DNA from 4 places in the Pseudarthrobacter sp. 1C304 genome. Region 3 is predicted to be linked to each of the others. Evidence: predicted binding sites of a transcription regulator. Region 3 holds the regulator's gene; each other region holds the start of a gene.
What was found. The regulator LexA, encoded in region 3, represses DNA repair genes until DNA is damaged. The targets are predictions, from matches to a motif close to TCGAACANNTGTTCGA.
Positions count from the first base shown of each region.

Region 1 (5,117 bases), on a different contig from region 3:
GTGTTGCCCGGGGACAGTTCCAGCAGGACCTTGTTCTCTTCCTCGTCGATCTCGACGATGCGGCCGAACAGGCCAAAGCTCGTCATGACCTCGACACCCGGGGCAAACTTCGACTGGAGCTGCGCCTGCTGCTGCTGGGTCTTCTTGTTGCGGCGGAACATCATGAAGATGAAGACGCCGAGCATGGCGAACAGCAGGATGGTCATGATGTCGATGCCGCCGCCGGCCTGCGGCTGGGTCTGGGCAGAGATAAGTCCGAACACAGGGAAAGTTCCGTTCTGTACTTGCGTAGCTGGTTTTACAGCAACGTCCGCTTCGCTCCGGGCTGGCTGGCAGGCAAAGATGCCGCGCCGACGTCGGCCAGGTGCTGGCCGCGCGCAGAGACAAAGACCCGAACGTGCCGAGCGTCATACCAGTCTAAAGGGAAAACGTTGCGCAGCGGTGCTATTGACTATTACGGATCCATTCCGGATCGGCATGAAGGCCCGGTCCGGCACCGGTGTCCGGATCGCCGTCGTCGGCCGGGAAGAGCTCCAGCGGGTCCTGCGCGAACACCCCCGGCGGCACGGCGAAGCCCAGGTGCGTCCAGGCCGGCGCGAGTGCGATCCGCCCGCGGGGGGTGCGGCCCAGCAGGCCCTCGCGGACAAGATACGGCTCGGCGACGGTTTCCACCGTTTCGGTCTCTTCTCCGACGGCGATGGCCAGGGTGGACAGGCCGACAGGACCGCCGCCGAACTTGGTGATGAGGGCATCGAGTACCGCGCGGTCCAGCCGGTCCAGGCCCCGTTTGTCCACCTCATACATGTCCAGCGCTGCGGACGCGGCCCTGGCGTCGATCTGCTCGATCCCGTGCACCAGCGCCCAGTCGCGGACCCGGCGCAGAAGCCGGTTGGCGATGCGGGGCGTGCCGCGGGAGCGGCCCGCGATTTCGCTGAACCCGGCGGAGTTGACCTTGAGGTCCAGGAGGCCGGCGGACCGCCGGAGCACGAGTTCCAGTTCGGCCACGGCATAGAACTCGAGGTGTCCGGTGAAGCCGAAGCGGTCCCGGAGGGGCCCGGGCAGCAGGCCCGCGCGCGTTGTGGCACCGACCAGCGTAAACGGCGGCAGCTCAAGCGGGATGGCCGTGGCCCCGGCGCCTTTGCCGACCACGATGTCGACCCGGAAGTCCTCCATCGCCATGTAGAGCATTTCCTCGGCCGGGCGGGACATGCGGTGGATCTCGTCGAGGAAGAGGACCTCACCTTCGGAAAGGGAGGACAGGATGGCCGCGAGGTCCCCGGCATGCTGGATGGCGGGCCCGCTGCTGATCCGCAGCGGGGCATTCATCTCCGCCGCAATAATCATGGACAGCGTGGTCTTTCCCAGGCCGGGCGGGCCGGAGAGCAGCACATGGTCGGCGCTGCGGCCGCGCATGCGGGAAGCCTCGAGGACGAGGGACAGCTGCTTCCGGACCCGGTGCTGGCCGACGAAGTCGTGCAGGCTCTTGGGCCGGAGCGCGGCTTCGATAACCCGCTCCTCCGGCTCCTCTCCCCCGCCGACCAGGGACGGCTCAGCCACGGGCGCCTATCCTGTTCCCGGCACGGGCGCCGTCCTGGCCCAGCCAGCGCAGCGTGGCCCGCAGGATCTCGGCGACATTGCCCTTCTCGGCCAGACCCGGTGAATCGGCGAGGGATTTGTCGATGCTGGACGTGGCGTCCTTCTCGGACCAGCCAAGGCTGGTCATGGCGGCAACCACCTGCGGCTTCCAGACCGCCTCGGCGGATGCCTCCGGCGCCGCGGTGCCGGCGGGGGTACCGTGCGGCACCAGCTTGCCGGCGAGTTCCAGCACAATCCGGCCGGCCACCTTGGGCCCGATGCCGGGAACCTTGGTGAAGGCCTTCCCGTCGCCGGAGTGCGCGGCGACGCGGATGGCCTCGGGCTCGTGGACCGCCAGGACTGCCAGCGCCAGCCGGGGTCCCACCCCGCTGACGCTCAGCAGGACGTCGAAGACCTCGCGCTCATCATCTGTGCCGAACCCGAAAAGGGTGAGGGAGTCCTCCCGCACGATCAGGGACGTGAAGAGTTTGCCCTCTTCGCCGGTGCGGAGCCTGCTGAGGGTCTGCGGCGTGGCGTTGACGCTCATGCCGGCGCCGTTGAGGTCGATCACTGCGGAGGACAGGCCGACGTGCGCAACGGTTCCGCGGAGAAAACTGATCAAGCCGGGCTCCTGACAATTCAACTGAAAACAGTGTCTATTTGAGACAGCTATCTAAAACAGTGTCTATTTAAACGGTGTTTATATATACGGTGTCTATATAAACGGTGCCGGCCCAACCGGCTATCCGAACATATCTACGAATACCCTACCAAGCCCTGCGGCGGCACCGGCGGATATTCAGCGGGCACGCCGCGCTTTGGCTTCCGCGTCCGCCCAGGCGCGCTGGGCGGGGGTCAGGGACTGCCCGCCCGGCGCCGGCAGGCCTGCCCGCGTGGCGGACGTGCTGGAGGCGCCACTGCCGGCCCGCCAGGCGTGGGTGATGGCCAGCGCGAGGGCGTCGGCGGCGTCTGCGGGCCGGGGCGGGGCGTCGAGCCGAAGGATTTTGGTGACCAGCTTCGTGACGGCGTCCTTGTTGGAGGTCCCGCTGCCGGTGACTGCGGCCTTAACCTCCGACGGCGTGTGCAGTGCCACCGGGATGCCGCGCCGCGCGGCGGCGGCGATCACCACGCCGGACGCCTGCGCCACGCCCATGACGGTGCTGACGTTCAGCTGCGAGAAGACGCGTTCGACGGCGAGGACGTCGGGTTCGTGCCGGTCCAGCCAGTCGTCGATCGAGGTGGCGATGACCAGGAGCCGCTGGTCCAGGCTTTCCTCGGGTGAGGTACCGACGACGCCGAACGCCACCATGGTGGCACGTCGGTTCTTCTCGACGTCCACGACGCCGATCCCGCAGCGGGTGAGGCCCGGATCGACGCCGAGGACGCGAAGGGTCACTCTGCTTCCAGTGCGGCCTGCACTTCGTCGCTGAGGTCGGCGTTGCTGTAGACGTTCTGGACGTCGTCGAGCTCTTCGAGGGCGTCCACCAGCTTCATGAACTTCTTGGCGGCATCGACATCCAGCGGCACCTGCATGGAGGGCACGAATTCGGCTTCGTCGGTGTCGTACTCGATCCCGGCTTCCTTGAGCGCCTCGCGGATGGCCTGCAGGTCGGTCGGCTCGGAGTGGATTTCGAAGCTGTCGCCGTTGTCCTTGACTTCCTCCGCGCCCGCGTCGAGCACGGCCATGAGGACGTCGTCCTCGCTGAGGCCGTTCTTCGGCAGCGACACCACGCCCTTGCGGGAGAACAGGTAGCTGACCGATCCGGGATCGGCGATGGTGCCGCCGTTGCGGGAGATGGCGAGGCGCACCTCGGAGGCTGCCCGGTTCTTGTTGTCCGTGAGGCACTCGATCAGCAGCGCCGAGCCCTGCGGCCCACGGCATTCGTACATGATCTCCGTGTAGTCAACAACTTCGCCGGTGAGGCCGGCGCCGCGCTTGATGGCGCGGTCGATGTTGTCGGCCGGGACCGACGTCTTCTTGGCCTTGGTGACGGCGAGTTCCAGGCTGGGGTTGCCGGCGAGGTCCGGGCCGCCCATGCGCGCGGCGACTTCGATGTTCTTGATCAGCTTGGCGAACGACTTTGCCCGTCGGCTATCGAGGATGGCCTTCTTGTGCTTGGTCGTCGCCCATTTGGAGTGGCCTGACATGCTTTACGCTTCTCCTCTGATCATTCGAATAAACAATTCATGCACGCGCTTCTCCCCTGTCACTTCCGGGTGGAAGGAGGTGGCGAGCAGCTTTCCGGAACGCACAGCAACAATTCTAGCCGTCCCGGCCAGGGCCTCAGGGTGGGATGCCTTGGAAGGCTCCACTTCGGCGAGGACCTCCACGCCGTCGCCGACGCGCTCCACCCATGGTCCGCGGATGAAGACCGCATGGACGGGTGCCACACCGTTGCCGGTGGCGCTGAAATCGAGGCCCTTGAAGTCGAGGTCCGTTTCGAAGGACTCGCGCTGCCGGCCGAACGCATTGCGGCGCACCGTGATGTCGAGGCCGCCGAACGTCTGCTGCGGGTTGCCGTCGAGGTCCCTGGCGGGGTCCGTGATCTGGTCTGCGAGGAGGATCATCCCGGCGCAGGAGCCGTAGACCGGCAGCCCGTCACGGATGCCGCGGCGCAGGGGGTCGCGGAGTCCGAACGCCCGGGAGAGCTTGTCGATGGTGGTTGATTCGCCGCCGGGAATAATGAGGCCGTCCAGGCCGTCGAGTTCGGCCGGCCGGCGGACGCCGACGCCGGTGGCGCCGGCGTCTTCCACCGCGTGCAGGTGTTCGCGGAAGTCACCCTGGAGGGCCAGGACGCCGATCCGCAGGCCTGAGCCCACGCGGGATTCAGGCGTGGAAGAGGGGTTGGTCATCCGAACAGCATAGTGCTCCCGGCCCCTCCGTGAGGCATGCCGGGCCCCTGCCCGGCGGGCTTGCATGCCGCCGCTGGGATATATTACAAACCATGCTTTACTTCAGCGTTCCGCTCGGAAAGTTCGTTCGCCGGGTCTCCCGGCTCAGGGGCGGAGGCTCGGCCCTTCCCGGGCTGGTGGTCGAAAAAATCGATCCCGGATTCATGCGGAGGACACTGTCGACGCTGCCGCTGGGCGTCGCCGTCGTCAGCGGTACGAACGGCAAGACGACCACCACGAAGATGGTGGTGGAACTGCTGGAGAGCCAGGGCCTGAAGGTCTTCACAAACCGGACCGGCAGCAACTTCACCCGCGGCGTGGCCGCGGCCTTGCTCGGCGAGGTGGACTGGCGCGGCCGGCTGGACGCCGACGTCGCCGTCCTGGAGCTGGACGAGGCCCACGCGGTGCATTTCGTGAACCAGGTGCCGCCACGCTACTGCCTGCTGCTCAACGTCCTCCGGGACCAGCTGGACCGTTTCGGCGAGATCGATAAGACGGCGCAGCTGCTGCAGCACATTGCGTCGAAGACCACGGGCACCGTGGTCCTGAACCGGGAGGACCCGCGCGTCGCCCGAATCGCGGAAACGCTCAACCCTGCCACCGCCGCCGGCCCCGAGGTCCGTTACTTCGGCCTGGACGATTCGCTGCTG
Region 1 is NZ_JBQQCH010000003.1:198,834-203,950, forward strand. It holds gene yajC (preprotein translocase subunit YajC) at 1-206, opposite strand, end outside; gene ruvB (Holliday junction branch migration DNA helicase RuvB) at 445-1,557, opposite strand; gene ruvA (Holliday junction branch migration protein RuvA) at 1,550-2,197, opposite strand; gene ruvC (crossover junction endodeoxyribonuclease RuvC) at 2,375-2,971, opposite strand; gene ACTWQD_RS08445 (YebC/PmpR family DNA-binding transcriptional regulator) at 2,968-3,723, opposite strand; gene pdxT (pyridoxal 5'-phosphate synthase glutaminase subunit PdxT) at 3,727-4,428, opposite strand; gene ACTWQD_RS08455 (MurT ligase domain-containing protein) at 4,521-5,117, shown strand, end outside.
Region 1: ruvA (Holliday junction branch migration protein RuvA) is a predicted target of LexA. The motif match lies at 2,322-2,337, and genes of this name have one in related genera.

Region 2 (5,117 bases), on a different contig from region 3:
CGATGCCGTCACCGGTGAGGCGCTGCTGCTGGCCCTCGGGGACCACGCGGACCTGGCACCAGTTGATGGTTTTGCCGTTGGTCTGCGGTTCCTTGACGATGCTGAGGACCTGGCCCACCACGATCGGACCGCGGAGGGTGTCCGTGGGACGGTGCACGGCTTCTTCTTCAAAGCCGACCTTGACCAGGTCCGCCATGACGTCTTCGGCCGTTGCATCGGCCGGTACCTGCGCGAATTCACGCAGCCAGGAAAGTGGGATACGCACTGTTAGATCTCCATCCCGAAGTGCTCGCTGAAACGTACGTCGCCTTCGATCATGTCGCGCATGTCGCCGACCTCGTTGCGGAACATCAGGGTCCGCTCGATGCCCATGCCGAAGGCAAAACCTGAATAAATGTCCGGATCGATGCCGGCGGCGCGGAGCACGTTGGGGTTGACCATGCCGCAGCCGCCCCACTCGATCCAGCTGGGACCGCCCTTGGCCCCCGGGTGCCAGATGTCCAGCTCGGCGGACGGCTCCGTGAAGGGGAAGTAGTTGGGTCGCAGGCGGATCTGGGCCTCGTCGCCGAACATCTGGCGCGCGAAGTGCTCCAAGGTGCCGCGGAGGTCTGCCATGCTGAGCTTCTTGTCGATGGCCAGGCCCTCGAACTGGTGGAACACCGGGGTGTGGGTGGCGTCGAGCTCGTCGGTGCGGAAGACCTTGCCGGGGCACAGCACGTAGATGGGCAGCTCGCGTTCCAGCATGGACCGGACCTGGACCGGGGACGTGTGGGTGCGCATCAGCAGGTGGGCCTCGGGCGGTTCCACGAAGAAGGTGTCCTGCATTTCGCGGGCGGGGTGGTCCGGCTTGAAGTTCAGTGCGTCGAAGTTGAACCACTCGGACTCGACCTCGGGACCCTCGGCGATCTCCCAGCCCATGCCGACGAAGATGTCCGCGACGCGGTCCTGCAGCGTGGACAGCGGGTGGCGTGCGCCGGCACGACGGCGGCGCGGAGCGGCCGTGACGTCGACCGTCTCCTCCACCAGGATGCGGGCGTCGTTCTCTGCTTCGAGCTCCGCCGTGCGGTCCGCGAGCGCCTTGTTGACGCGTCCGCGGGACGCGCCCATCAGCTTGCCGGCGGCGGCCTTCTGGTCTTTCGGCAGCCCGCCGATCTCACGGTTGGCGAGGCTCAGCGCGGACTTCTCGCCGGTGTGCGCGAGCCGCACGGCCTTGAGTTCGTCGAGCGTGGAAGCGGCGGCAATGGCGGCTACGGCCTGGTCTACGGCGGCGGTGATGGCGGCTTCATCCAGGGGATTCGGGACGCCTGCGCCCGGCAAAGTTTCAGTCATCTACTGTTCTTAGCTACGAGTCGGTTCATGCCGACGGGCACGGGACCATCAGGGATGCAGGACCGGCGCGTCGGCAAAGGACAGGGCTCGCCAAAACAGCTGCGGCGGGCACTCGCCTCCAGTCTAGTTGAACGGGCCCACCTGCCTGAACGTGACGGCCCACCCAGGGCAGGCGTGCAGCGGGCCGCGGATTCGTGTCCCGCGGGCGGGTCCCGGGCTAGCATGGCCTCATGACGCCGGGACAGCGGCTGCGGCAGGTGGCCAACGTACTGAACGCAACAACTCCGTTGGGGTTGCTGCTGGCCGGCTGTGCCCGCGCCCCCGTGCAGCGTGGCCCCCGGGGACTGCTGATTGCCACCGGGTACCGCTGGCGGCTGCCCTTCGCCGGGGCCTTCACTGTCGGCAACGTGGTGATTTTCCGCGCCGGGCCCGCGGAAGCCGCGAACAACCCTGTGCTGCTGGGCCACGAGGAGCGCCACTGCACGCAGTACGCCTGGTGCCTTGGACTGCCCTTCCTGCCACTGTATTTCCTCGCCGCCGGCTGGTCCCTGGCCCGTACCGGCAACCCGGGCTCCTGGAACTTCTTCGAACGGCACGCCGGGCTGCAGGCCGGCGGCTACCCCGAGCCCAGGCGGGCCCGCCATGACCGGCCGGACGCTGCCGGCATTCCCCGAGCAGAACGAGGCACACCATGAATGACGACGCCAGGACCATCTCCGTCACCGGTTCCGGCAGTGCGGAAGCCGCGCCGGACCTGCTGACCCTTTCCATCGGCGTTGAATGCCGCCGGGAGGATGTCGGGGCAGCTTACGGCGAGGCGGGCCGCGTCTCCGCGGCCATCGCGGCGGTGCTCCGGGGCCACGGTGTGGCGGACCCGGACATCACGACGTCGGGCCTTAACGTCCGCGCGGAGGTGAACTGGCAGGAGGGGCGGGGCCAGGTGGTGACGGGATACGTCGCGTCCAGCGCGCTGAGCGTCCGGATCAGGGACCTGCAGTCCTCATCCGCGGTCATCGCCGCCGCCGTCGAGGCCGGCGGCAACGACGTCAGGCTCAACGGGCTGGAGCTGGGCTTCGCCGATCCCGCGGCCGTCACCGCCCGCGCCCGCGAGGCCGCCTGGCAGGACGCGCTCACGTCTGCCGGGCACTTCGCGTCCCTTGCCGGCGCCACACTCGGCAAGGTGGTGTCCCTGACGCAGCAGACGGGCTACCCGGCCCCGATCCCGGTGGCGAAGATGCAGCGGGCCGCCGCCGTCGAATCCTTGACCGTGGAGGCGGGCGAAGCCAGCATCAGCGCCACCATCAACGTTGTCTGGGAACTGCTCGGCTGAGGACGCCGGCCGGCAGATCTCCGCTAGTGCGTCGCTCCGGCGGCGATCCTGAGGTCCGCGGTGGTCGCCGAAGCAGTACGGGCGACGACGGCGAGCGCCTCGGCCTGCTGCTCCAGCGGCAGCGCCGGAGCCGAACTACCCGGCGGCAGCTGGCCCGGCTCGTAGGGCACGTGGACAAAGCCTCCCCGGGTGCCGGGCCGAAGCCGCAGGGCGTGCATCAATCCGTAGAAGACGTGGTTGCAGACGTAGGTGCCCGCCGTCTGGGACACCTCGGCGGGGATATCAGCCGCCGTGAGGGCCGCGAGCGCCGCTTTCACCGGAAGGGTGCTGAAATACGCCGCCGGTCCCCCGTGGACCACCGGCTGGTCCACCGGTGCGTTGCCGGCATTGTCCGGAATCCGTGCGTCGTCGCAGTTGATCGCCACCCGTTCCAGCGAGATCCGGGGCCTGCCGCCGGCCTGGCCTGCGCAGATCACCAGCCCGGGACGGTGCTGCTCCAGCGCACTTTCCAGCACGCGGATGGCTTCCCCGAACACGCAGGGCAACTCCACGGCCTGCGCCTCGAAGCCCTCTGCCCGCAACCGGACCGCGGCCTCCTGCGCGGCCAGCCAGGACGGATTGGTGCTGTGGCCGCCGAACGGCTCGAACCCTGTCAGGAGAATCATCGCCCCAGCCTAGCAACGCCCCCCGGCGCCCGCGGCTGCCCGGCAGGCGGCATGGATCGGTCACTGGCGGCGACACTGGACTGCGATGCTGCCCGGGCGCGCGGGCCGCACCCCCAGGAATGAGCCCGCGCCGCCCTTGACTTTGACTCGAACATATATTCGAATGGAGCGATGAGATGGGACGCACAAGCACTGAAGCCAGCGCCCGGAGATTCCGGCCCCACCGGCGGGGCGCCTATTGACGGAACCCCGAACGGCGGGACGCCTATTGACGCGGCCGAAGGCGGCGGAACCTCCGGCCCCGGACTGCCCGCGACGACGGCAGGGCGCACCCAGCCCCCGGCTGCCGATGCGCTGCTGCCCCTGATAGGGCTGGTGCGGTCCGTTTCCACCCCCGAGTTTGCCGGCGTCACTTTCCACGAGGTCACCGCCAAATCGGTGCTCAACAAAGTGGCGGCCGGTTCGCGGATGCCGTTCGAGTGGACCATCAACCCGTACCGCGGCTGCAGCCATGCCTGCGTCTACTGCTTCGCCCGGAAGAGCCATACCTACCTCGACTTCGACGCCGGACTGGACTTTGACAGCCAGGTGGTGGTGAAGATCAACGCCGCGGAGGTCCTCCGCCGGGAACTCGCCAAGCCCTCCTGGCAGCGGCAGCACGTGGCCCTGGGCACCAACACGGACCCCTACCAGCGGGCCGAGGGCCGGTACCGGCTCATGCCCGGCATCATCGGCGCCCTGGCTGATTCCGGCACTCCCCTGTCCATCCTGACCAAGGGCACGCTGCTGGCCCGGGACATTCCGCTCCTGAAACACGCCGCTGCCCAGGTCCCTGTCGGCGTGGGGATCTCGCTGGCCATGACGAACGAGAGCCTCTCCGAAGCCGTGGAGCCCGGAACGCCCGGTCCCCGCGCCCGGCTGAAGCTCATCACCCGGCTCCGGGAGGCAGGGCTGCCCTGCGGGGTGATGGCCATGCCCATCCTGCCGTGGCTGTCCGACAGCGACGAGGCGCTCGATGCTCTTTTCGGCGCCCTGGCCGCGGCGGGAGCCACCGGAGTCACCGCAGGAGCGCTTTACCTCAAGCCCGGAACCCGGGAGTGGTTTATGCAGTGGATTGCCAGGGAGCACCCGCAGCTCGCCGGCAAGTACCGGCGGCTGTACGGCACGGGGTCCTACGCCTCCAAGGAGTACCGGGACTGGCTCGCCGGGCGCATCCGGTATTTCAAGGCCCGGCACGGCTTTTCCGGATCCCATGGTTTCAGCCACCGCGACGTCAACGATCACCCCGGCAGCTTTGAACCGGCGAGTGACCACAACAATACGGGCCACGGCAACACGGACCACGGCAACACGGACCACGGCAGCCTTGACCCCCGGGACGAGGAAGCGCAGTACCCCGCCGGCAGCATCCCCGAACCGGCCGCCTTTCACAGCGCGGCGCGCGAAACAGCAGCGGCCGCGCAGCCCACCCTCTTCTAGAGCGCCTTCACGGCGCCCAGTACCCGGGTGAGCGAGTCCTTGGCGTCGCCGAAGAGGAGCGTGGTCTTCGGGTCGAACAGCAGCTCGTTGTCGATCCCGGCGAAACCCGGACGCATGGACCGTTTGAGGAATACCACCTGCCCGGCCTGGGCCACCTCGAGGATGGGCATCCCGTAGATCGGCGCCCCGGGCGTGCTTTTTGCGGCCGGATTGACCACATCGTTGGCGCCCACCACGAGCACCACGTCGGTGGTGGGGAACTCCGGGTTGGCTTCCTCAAGCTCCTTCAGCGCTTCATAGGGCACGTTGGCCTC
Region 2 is NZ_JBQQCH010000014.1:30,904-36,020, forward strand. It holds gene pheT (phenylalanine--tRNA ligase subunit beta) at 1-265, opposite strand, end outside; gene pheS (phenylalanine--tRNA ligase subunit alpha) at 268-1,329, opposite strand; gene ACTWQD_RS17935 (hypothetical protein) at 1,560-2,024, shown strand; gene ACTWQD_RS17940 (SIMPL domain-containing protein) at 2,021-2,659, shown strand; gene pcp (pyroglutamyl-peptidase I) at 2,683-3,324, opposite strand; gene ACTWQD_RS17950 (Rv2578c family radical SAM protein) at 3,496-4,803, shown strand; gene ACTWQD_RS17955 (NAD(P)(+) transhydrogenase (Re/Si-specific) subunit beta) at 4,800-5,117, opposite strand, start outside.
Region 2: ACTWQD_RS17950 (Rv2578c family radical SAM protein) is a predicted target of LexA. The motif match lies at 3,472-3,487, and genes of this name have one in related genera.

Region 3 (5,117 bases):
GGCGGGTTCCCCTCGGAGGAGCCCGCCGAAGGGCAGCTCTTCTCACTCGGCGAAGACACGTCCGTGCCGCACTTCGCCGCTGCCATGGGCGGCCCGTCGTCCCAGCTGGGCAAGGAAGTGGTGCGGCTGCGCGAATGGGCCGAGGACACCGCCACCGGGGACCGCGACGAGCTCTTGCCCGGCGTCACGGACCGGGCCTGGCGGCAGGTCTCCGTCACCTCCATGGAATGCCTCGGCGCGCAGAAATGCCCCCTGGCGGCCGAGTGCTTCAGCGAACTGGCCCGGCAGAACGCCGCGGACGCCGACGTCGTGGTCACCAACCATGCGATGCTGGCCGTCAGCGCCTTCGAGGGGCTCGCCGTGCTTCCGGACTACGACGTTGTGGTGGTGGACGAGGCCCACGAGCTCCAGGACCGGGTCACCGGCGCCGTGTCCGGCCAGCTGTCCGTCGCGATGGTGCACGCCGCCGCGTCCGGGGCGCGGAAGCACACGGGCATCACCGTGGATGCGCTGAACAACGCCGCCGCCAACCTTGAACTGGCCGTGGCCGGAGTCCCCAGCGGGCTGATGCCCAACGGCCTGAACAGCGAACAGCTGGACTGCGTGGACCAGCTGCGGGACGCCTGCCGCGCGGCACTGTCCGACTCCAAGGGGGACAGCGCCACCACGGCCGACGGCGGCCGCCAGCTCGCGCGCTCCCGCCTCATGGTGATCCTGGAACTCTGCGAACGGCTCCTCGCCGCACGCGAAAACCGCGAAGTGGTCTGGTTCTCCCGGAACAGCACCTTCGACCCGCAGCTGGGCTACTCCCAGCCGGACGAAACGGCCCCAGCCCTGATCAACATCGCCCCGCTCAGTGTGGCCGGCCGGCTCCGCGAGGGGCTCTTCGCGGACCACACCGTCATCCTGACCTCGGCCACGCTGGCCATCGGCTCAGCCTTCGAACCCGCCGCCGGCGGACTCGGCCTGGTGGGACCCGGTGCGCCGAGCTGGACCGGGGTGGACGTCGGCTCGCCGTTCGAGTACCCCAAGCAGGGCATCCTGTACGTGGCCAAACACCTCCCCAAGCCCGGCCGCGGCACGTCCCCGGAGGCGCTCGATGAGCTGGAGAAGCTGATCCGGGCCTCCGGCGGCGGGGCACTGTGCCTCTTCTCCTCCCGCCGCGCGGCCGAGGACGCCGCCGAGGCCCTGCGGCCGCGGCTGGGCCTGAGCATCCTCTGCCAGGGCGAGTCGACCATGACGGCGCTGGTGAAACAGTTCGCCGACGAACCGGACACCTGCCTCTTCGGCACCATGTCGCTGTGGCAGGGTGTGGACGTGCCGGGGACCTCGTGCCGGCTTGTTGTCATCGACCGCATTCCGTTTCCGCGGCCCGACGACCCCCTGATGACGGCCCGCTCCCGCGCGGTGGCCCAGGCGGGCGGCAACGGCTTTATGAGTGTCTCGGCCACCCACGCGGCCATCCGCCTCGCCCAGGGCGCCGGCCGGCTGATCCGCACCACGACGGACAGGGGAGTGGTGGCGGTGCTGGATTCACGGCTGTCCACCGAACGTTACGGGGGCTTCCTCCGCGCTGCCCTGCCGCCGTTCTGGCCCACCACCGACCCCGCGGTGGCCCTCGCGGCCCTGGAACGGCTCGCGAAGGAGTCAGGCCAGCCCGCCACATAGTCCGGGGAACGCGAAGGGCCCCGCCGGATGCCGGCGGGGCCCTTCTACGCAGCCGGTGGGGTACCGGCTGGCGGGTCCTAGAGGGAGCGCAGCACCGAGACCACTTTGCCCATGATGACGGCGTGGTCGCCGAGGATGGGCTCGTACTGCGTGTTCTGCGGCAGCAGCCAGGTGTGGCCGTCGCGCTGGCGGAACGTCTTGACGGTGGCCTCGTCGTCCAGCAGTGCGGCCACGATGTCACCGTTGACGGCATCGCCCTGGCGGCGCACCACCACCCAGTCGCCGTCGCAGATCGCGGCGTCGATCATCGAGTCGCCCGCGACCTGGAGCATAAACAGCTCGCCGTGGCCCACCAGCTGGCGCGGCAGCGGCATCACGTCCTCAACGACCTGGTCGGCGAGGATCGGCCCGCCGGCCGCGATCCGGCCCACCAGCGGGACCATGGCGGTGTCCGTGGCGCTGGTCAGCTCCGAGACGGACAGGCCGCCGACGGTGCGCAGGCCGCCCGGCTTCTCGGCGCCTGCGATCTTCGCGGGGCCCTCCTCCAGGGTGAGCGGCATCAGCACTTCCATGGCGCGGGGGCGCTTGGGGTCGCGTCGCAGGTAGCCGAGCTTTTCGAGCTGCGACAGCTGGTGCGTCACGCTGGACAGGCTCGCCAGGCCCACGGTGTCGCCGATCTCGCGCATGGACGGCGGGTACCCGTTGTCCGTGACGGAGCGCTGGATGGTCTCGAGGATCTTCTTTTGCCGGACGGTGAGGCTCTTGGGTGGCCGGGCGGCCTGCGGACCCCGCTGGGAGGCCCTGCCGCCAGTGGCTTGTGCTGCCATGTTCGCCAACGCCTTTCCGTTCCACCCGGCGGCCGTGGCTGCTGCTGCCGGGAACCTCCGGCCTGAAATGTCAGACCCTGCTGATCAACTGCAGAAGTGGTTGTTCTTTGATCGAAACCTGATCCAAACCTTTGGTCGGAATCCTTGATCCAAACGTAGGCCAGCCACACGGCTTTTTCAAACATTTGTTCTAGCGAGTCTCGACAATGTTCGTCAATAAGTGCTAAAACTGAAAAGGCGGTGTTCGAACATGTGTTCTATTCGAAAGTACGGCGGGCACCGCATAACGTTCGGTTGTTTGTTCGAAGGTTAGGCCGGTTGGCGGCGGTAAGTGGAGTACGCCGGACGGCACACAATGGTCCAGGAGGGCTCAGTTCATGTCAGCAACAAGTGCGTTTCACGATACTTTCGGCCGCGACGCTTCCGGCGCCTACGGCCAGCCTGCAGGTGGTCCGGCCGGCCGCGGTTCTGCCGGGGGCGGTTCTACCAGTGCCGGCCCTGCCGGGACGGTGAAGCCGCGGCAGGCGCCGCTCCGGCTGACCAGGCGCGGGCGGTTTGTCTTCATCGGTGTTCCCCTGATCCTGCTGGCCGCCCTGGTGCTTTCGTTCAGCGGCTTCTTCAACGCCCCGGCCAAGGCCGCGGAGTCGGCGTCCGAGCTGTCACCCACGCCGACGGTGACGGTCACCGTGCAGCCCGGTGAGTCGCTGTGGGCCATCGCGGAGACCGTGGCCCCCGAGCGCGACCCCCGCGACGTCGTCGCCGACATCGTCCAGCTGAACAACCTTGAGGCAGCCCGCGTGGTGCCCGGCCAGGCGCTCTTCATCCCCGCCGGGTAGGGCCGCCCACCCGTCACAGTTTCGGCCGCCGCCGGGATCTCACTTAAACTGGTGGAGTGACTGACCAGCTAGAGCGCCTGAACCGACTTCCCCTCCGGACGAATCTCCGGGGCCTGACCCCGTACGGGGCGCCCCAGCTGGACGTCCCCATCCTGCTCAATGTCAACGAGAACACCCACGGCGTCCCCGCCGATGTGCGCGCCGCCATCTCCGAGGCGGTCGCCGCCGCCGCAGTGGGACTGAACCGCTACCCGGACCGCGAATTCACGGAGCTCCGCGAGGCCCTGGCCGAGTATCTGGGGCACGGCCTGGGGCCGGACAACATCTGGGCCGCGAACGGCTCCAACGAGGTGCTCCAGCAGATCCTCCAGGCTTTCGGCGGTCCTGGCCGCACCGCCCTCGGGTTCCCTCCCACATACTCCATGTACCCGCTGCTGGCCTCCGGCACGGACACCGCGTACATCACCGGAACCCGCGCCGCCGACTACGGACTGAGTGCCGAATCGGCCGCCCGCCAGGTCCGCGAGCTCCAGCCGAACATCGTGTTCCTGTGCTCCCCGAACAACCCCACCGGCACCGGCCTTGGCCTGGACGTCGTCGAGGCCGTCTACGAGGCCGGCGAAGCGAGCCAGACCATTGTGATCGTGGACGAGGCGTACCACGAGTTTGCCCATGACGGCACGCCCAGTGCACTGACGCTGCTGCCCGGCCGGGAGCGCCTCATCGTCTCGCGGACCATGAGCAAAGCCTTCGCACTGGCCGGGGCCCGCGTCGGCTACATGGCCGCAGCCCCGGAGGTCACCGATGCGCTGCGCCTGGTCCGACTGCCGTACCACCTGTCCGCCATCACCCAGGCGACGGCGCTGGCCGCACTGCACCACCGGACGGCGCTGATGGCCGACGTCGAGGACATCAAGCGGCAGCGGGACAGGATCGTGACCGAGCTGCTGCGCATGGGCCTCAAGCCGGCCGCCTCGGATTCGAACTACGTCTTCTTTGGCGGCCTGGACAACCCGCACGAGGTCTGGCAGGAACTGCTCAACGCCGGTGTGCTGATCCGGGACGTGGGCATCCCCGGGCACCTTCGCGTCACCGCTGGTACTGAGACGGAAACCACAGCTTTCCTCGAAGCGCTCGAGCGGATCCTGGCTGGCCGCGCTGTGCAGCCCGCCTAGACTTAACCCAGGACATCCACCCGGCCGGAAGGCCGGGCCCCGCCGTCAGCCAAAGGACACCCACATGAGCAACACCGGAGCAGCCGCTGCCCAGGGCCGGACCGCACGCATGGAACGGACCACCAGCGAGTCATCCGTACTGGTCGAGATCGACCTGGACGGCACGGGCGTCTCGGACATCAGCACGTCGGTGCCGTTCTACGACCACATGCTCACGGCGTTGAGCAAGCACTCGCTGATCGACATGACGGTCAAGGCCACCGGCGACACGCACATCGATGTCCACCATACGGTCGAGGACGTCGCTATCACCTTTGGTGAGGTGCTGCGCACCGCCCTCGGGAACAAGGCCGGCATCCGCCGGTTCGGCGAAGCCACGGTACCCCTCGATGAGGCCCTCGCCCACGCCGTCGTCGATGTTTCTGGCCGGCCCTACCTCGTGCACGGCGGCGAGCCCGCAGGCCAGGAATACCACCTGATCGGCGGCCACTTCACCGGGTCCCTGACCCGACACGTCTTCGAGGCCATCACCCTGCACGCCGGGATCTGCCTGCACATGAACGTCACCGCCGGACGGGATCCCCACCACATCGTCGAGGCCCAGTTCAAGG
Region 3 is NZ_JBQQCH010000004.1:4,180-9,296, reverse strand. It holds gene ACTWQD_RS09475 (ATP-dependent DNA helicase) at 1-1,668, shown strand, start outside; gene lexA (transcriptional repressor LexA) at 1,746-2,495, opposite strand; gene ACTWQD_RS09465 (LysM peptidoglycan-binding domain-containing protein) at 3,005-3,331, shown strand; gene ACTWQD_RS09460 (histidinol-phosphate transaminase) at 3,388-4,506, shown strand; gene hisB (imidazoleglycerol-phosphate dehydratase HisB) at 4,571-5,117, shown strand, end outside.

Region 4 (5,117 bases), on a different contig from region 3:
GGCGGCGGCCGGAGTGCGGCCGCCGCTGGCCCGCGGGTGCACCGGGTGGCATGCTGGAGCCATGTGTGGACGCTACGTCATGGCCCGGGCCGTCGGGGACCTGCTCGCTGAGTTCGACGCCGGGCTCGAGGAGGAGATCGCGATTCCGCCGTCGTGGAATGTGGCGCCGACGGCGGACGTGCCGATCCTGCTGGAGCGGCTGGTGGACGGGGAACAGGTCCGGCAGCTGCACCTTGCGCGGTGGGGCCTGGTTCCGTCGTGGGCCAAGGACCCGCGGATCGGTTCCAAGATGATCAACGCCCGCAGCGAGAGCGTGCTGGAGAAACCGGCGTTCCGGAAGGCCACCCGCGCCCGGCGCTGCGCCGTCCCCGCTGACGGCTATTACGAATGGAAGGGTGAGGGCCGGGGCAAGCAGCCCTACTACGTCCACCCCAAGGACGGCCGCCCGATCGCCTTCGCCGGCCTCTATGAATGGTGGAGGGACCACTCCAAGGCGGAGGACGACCCGGAGCGCTGGCTGCTGTCCACGTCCATCCTGACCACCGACTCGCCGCCGGAGGGTTATGCCGGCGGCATGCTGGCCGAGCTCACGGCCCTGCACGACCGGGTGCCGCTGCCGATGGACCGGGCCACCATGCAGGCGTGGCTGGACCCCCACGCCGACGACGCCGCCGGACTGGTGGACCTGGTCCGGGCCGGCGCGCACGATGTCGCGGAAGGCTGGACCATCGACGCCGTCGGAACCGCTGTCGGGAACGTGAAGAACGACTCCCCGGAGCTCATTAAGCCGGTGGGGAGCCTGTTCTAGCCTGGCCTTCCAGCCGGGAGGGCGCTGCTGGCGGTGGCGGAAGCTGCGTGGTGCCGCCGACGCACGCCGGCACCACTGCTGCTTTCCCGCTGACCGCACACCGGCTCGAATAGGCGTGCCGCCGTGTGCTCCATGTCACGTTAGTAATCCCGGGGAGCAGGCCAACAGGGTCTTAGTGCCCTTGGCCGGGGCGGCAGGCTGGGGATGCAGGGGCGCCGGCCTGCGCCGCGTCCCCTCGCGCGGGTTACAGCGTGACGTGCCCGGCGCCGTCGACCGCCCAGGTGGGATTGAAGGCGACTTCCCAGCGGTAGCCGTCGGGATCGGCAAAGTAGCCGGTGTAGCCGCCCCAGGGCTGGGTCTTCGGGGCGGCGACTATCTGCGCTCCGGCGGACTCGGCCTCCGCCATCACCCAGTCGACCTCCGCCGCGCTGCCCAGGTTGTGGCTGATTGTGATGGAGGGGACCCCGGCGGGGGGATCGGTGGCGGCTTCGGCCTGCATCTGCCCGGCATCCCACAGGGAGAGGATGAGGCCGTGGTTGGCCTGGATGAACAGGACCTCGCCCCGGACTTCCCGGTGGACGGGCCAGCCCAGGCCGTCGACATAGAAGCTGCGGGAGGCGTCAACGCTGCGGACACCCAGTGAAATTAAATCGACTCGTGGCTGCATCTTTCGATACTGTCATGGACATGTCCACAAATCACGAAGACGATAAAGCTGCCAAGGCCGACCGGGAACAGCTTGCTGCCGTGCGGGTGGCTGTTGACGAGGTGGACGAGCAGATCGTGTCCCTGATCGGACGCCGCGAGCGCCTGATCCGGATCGCCGGAACCCTCAAGTCGGACAGCGCCGAGGTGCGGGCCCCCGGCCGTGTGGAACGGGTTATCGAGCACGTCCGCGCCACGGCGGAACAGAAGGACATCGACGTCGACCTCGTGGAAAAAACCTACCGGGCCATGATCGATGCTTTCATCACGCTCGAGCTGGAAGTCTACAAAGCCAGCTCCTAGGCCCCGCCGCCTAGAGGGCTTCCTCCACCGGGACATTCGCCTGGTACTCGCGGCCGTCGCAGTCGCTGAACGCTGTCATGAGGTGCCCCTTCGCCAGGCCCATGACGGTGCTGAGCGGGAAATACCCGGTAATGGTGTTGCCGGAATGTTCCACGCCCTTGAGGTCAAAGTTCTCCTCCGTGCCGTCATGGCTGAAGCAGTAGAAGGAGACGGCCTCCCCGTTCATGAACTCGATCCCCATTCGCCGCTGATGGGAATGGTCCGGGGTTGCCGCGACGAGCCCCACCACATAGGCACCCTGGCCGGGGATATTCCCGTCAATATCGAACTTCGCCACCAAGGATGCGTCCTCGGCGGCGATGCTTACGTGCTTCAGGAGTGCGTTATGGGAGCTCATGGCTCAATCCTGCTACCTGTGCCAGCGTCCGTCCACCCCTGATCTAGGTTTTGTCCCGGCACCGTCGTAGACTGGAGTTATTCGAAGATATCTTCGAATAACTTCCGACTGGCTGGGTTCCGGCCTGAGCGCAGGCGGGGGTGCAGATGGTGTGGTCCGGGAGGCGTGATGGGCATGTTCAGCGAGGGGGTGGATGTCCTCTGCACACCCTCCGGCGAGCCCCGGGAGCTGACCTGGGCCGGCCGCGCCTACACAGTCTGCGCCGAACCGGTCCGCTGGTTCGAACGGCGCCAGTGGTGGGCCGAAGAGCAGCGGGCGCCCCTGGGGAGCGGGCCGGGGCTCGTGGACCATGAGATCTGGCGGGTGCAAGTGCAAATCCAAGGGGGCAGGGCGGATACTGCCGACGCCGGGACCTTCACCCTGGACCTCACCCGGCATATGGCCAGCGGGCGCTGGCGCCTGCTGCGCATCCACGACGCCCTGGTTTCCGTGCGGGAGCCGGAATCAGCATGAGCTTCACCCATCTCCATGTCTCCACAGCCTTCAGCGCCCACTACGGGGTGTCCTGGCCGGAGGAGCTGGCTGCCGCGGCGGCCGCGGACGGGGCCACGGCCCTCGCCTGCACCGACCGCGACGGCCTCTACGGCACTGTCAAGCACCTGAAAGCCTGCATGGCCGAGGGGTGGATCCGGTGGTCGGGGTGGACCTGGCGGTCCTGGACGACGACGGTGACCTCCGCACCCAGGTGGGGGGACGCGTCGTCGTGCTCGCCCACGGCCACAACGACGGCGCCGGCTACCGTGCGCTGTGCCGGCTGATCTCCGATGCGCATGCCCGCACCACGGGCAAGGCGGGGGGAGCGGTGCCTGTGGCTGTGACCCGGGCAGAGCTGGCATCCCGCGCCCTGCACCCGGAAACCCTCAAGCCAGTGCTGACCGTGCTGATCGGGCCGGACTCCGACGCCGGACGGGCCATGGGAGGTCGGCGCTACCTGCGCCCCCGCACCCTGTTCAAACGCTGGCTGGACGCCATGCCCGCCGGAACCATCGCCGCTGAGGTGGTCAGCCAGCTCAGCCCCCCCGGGGAGCCGCTCAGCACCGCCCACGCGGTGCGGATGCTCAAGCTCGCCGCCGAGCACGGGGTACCCGCAGTGCTGAGCAACGCCGTGCGCTATGTCGCCGAGGACGGTGCGGCCACCGCGGATGTGCTGGACTCCGCCCGCACCCTCAAATCGCTGCCCGAACTTTCCGCCGCGCCGCTGCTGCAGCCCAACGGGCAGGGCTGGCTCAAATCCGCCGGCCAGATGCTCCAGCTCGGCAAGGAGATCATGCACGCCGCCGGATACGGCGCCGCCGACCTCAAAAGCCTGATGGCGCAGACCGAGGCGCTCGCGGACCGCTGCCGGATGGACCCGGTCACGGACATGGGATGGAAGCAGCCGGTGGTGCCGGAAGCCTCCGTGATAGGCATTGCCGGAGACGCCCTCGTTGAGCTCACCCTGCGCTGCGAGGCAGGCATCAGCAGGCGGTTCCCCGGGATCACGGGCAAACCCGCCGGGGAGCTGCGCTCGCGGCTGGAACACGAACTGCGGATCATCGACAGCCTGGGCTTCGCCGCGTACTTCCTGACCGTGGCCGAGGTCTCCCGCATGATCCAGGACATGGGAGTCCGGGCCGCGGCCCGCGGCTCCGGGGCCTCCAGCCTGGTCAACTACCTGATCGACGTCAGCCAGGTGAACCCGCTGCAGCACGACCTCATCTTCGAACGCTTCCTGTCCCGGGACCGCGCCACGCTGCCGGACATCGACATCGACGTCGAAAGCGCCGAGCGGCACAACGTTTACCGGAAAATTTTTGAGCGCTTCGGCGCCGAGCGCGTCACGCTCATGAGCATGCAGAACGGCTACCGCGCCCGCGGTGCCGTGCGCGACGCCGGCCTTGCCCTGGGCATGGAGGAGGGCGAAATTGGCGACATCGCCAAGCAGCTGTGGCGTTTCTCGGCCCGGAACTTCCGTGAAGCCCTCGAGGAGAAACCCGAGCTGAAGGAGTTCGCCGGCCGGGTGGGCCAGCGCGACGCCGGCGGGAACCACCAGCTGGATCTGCTGGTGGACCTCACCGAACGGCTGGACCGGCTGCCGCGCCACATCTCCATGCATCCCTGCGGGGTGATCCTGGGGGACGCGACCCTGCTGGACCGGACTCCCGTGCAGCCCAGCGGACTTGGCCTGCCGATGAGCCAGTTCGACAAGCATGACATGGACCCGATGGGCATGCTCAAACTCGATGTCCTCGGCGTCCGGATGCAAAGTGCCATGGCCTTCGCCGTCCGCGAGGTGATCCGCCTGCATCCCTCCAAGGCCGAGGTGGTCGCAGCCGGCGCCCACCCGGTGGGGGAGGACGGGACAGGCCCGGACTACATCGCCGCGGACGGCACGATCGACCTGAACGCCGTGCCGCTCGACGACGAACCCACCTATGAGCTGATCCGCAGCACCCACACCCTGGGCTGCTTCCAGATCGAATCGCCCGGGCAGCGGGAGCTCATCGGGAAACTGGCTCCCCGTGAGTTCAATGACCTCATTATCGACATCTCCCTGTTCCGGCCGGGACCGATGAAGTCCGACATGGTCCGGCCCTTCCTGGAGCACCGGCACGGCTTCGCGCCGGAGATCTATCCGCATCCGGACCTCAAGCCCGTCCTGAAGGAGACCCACGGGGTCACAGTGTTCCATGAGCAGATCCTGAAGACCTTTGACGTCATGACCGGCTGCGGGCTGGCGCGGGCCGACGAATTCCGCCGCGCCCTCGGCAACGAGGTCCTGGAAGGCAGGGTGGAGGAGTTCTTCCGGAAGGAGGCCCGGTCGCGGGGGTACAGCCCCGAAGTGGTGGACAAGGTCTGGGGCAC
Region 4 is NZ_JBQQCH010000003.1:216,176-221,292, reverse strand. It holds gene ACTWQD_RS08530 (SOS response-associated peptidase) at 62-808, shown strand; gene ACTWQD_RS08525 (VOC family protein) at 1,053-1,475, opposite strand; gene ACTWQD_RS08520 (chorismate mutase) at 1,490-1,816, shown strand; gene ACTWQD_RS08515 (hypothetical protein) at 1,827-2,213, opposite strand; gene ACTWQD_RS08510 (DUF6504 family protein) at 2,382-2,726, shown strand; partial or broken gene ACTWQD_RS08505 (DNA polymerase III subunit alpha) at 2,723-5,117, shown strand, end outside.
Region 4: ACTWQD_RS08510 (DUF6504 family protein) is a predicted target of LexA. The motif match lies at 2,295-2,310, and genes of this name have one in related genera.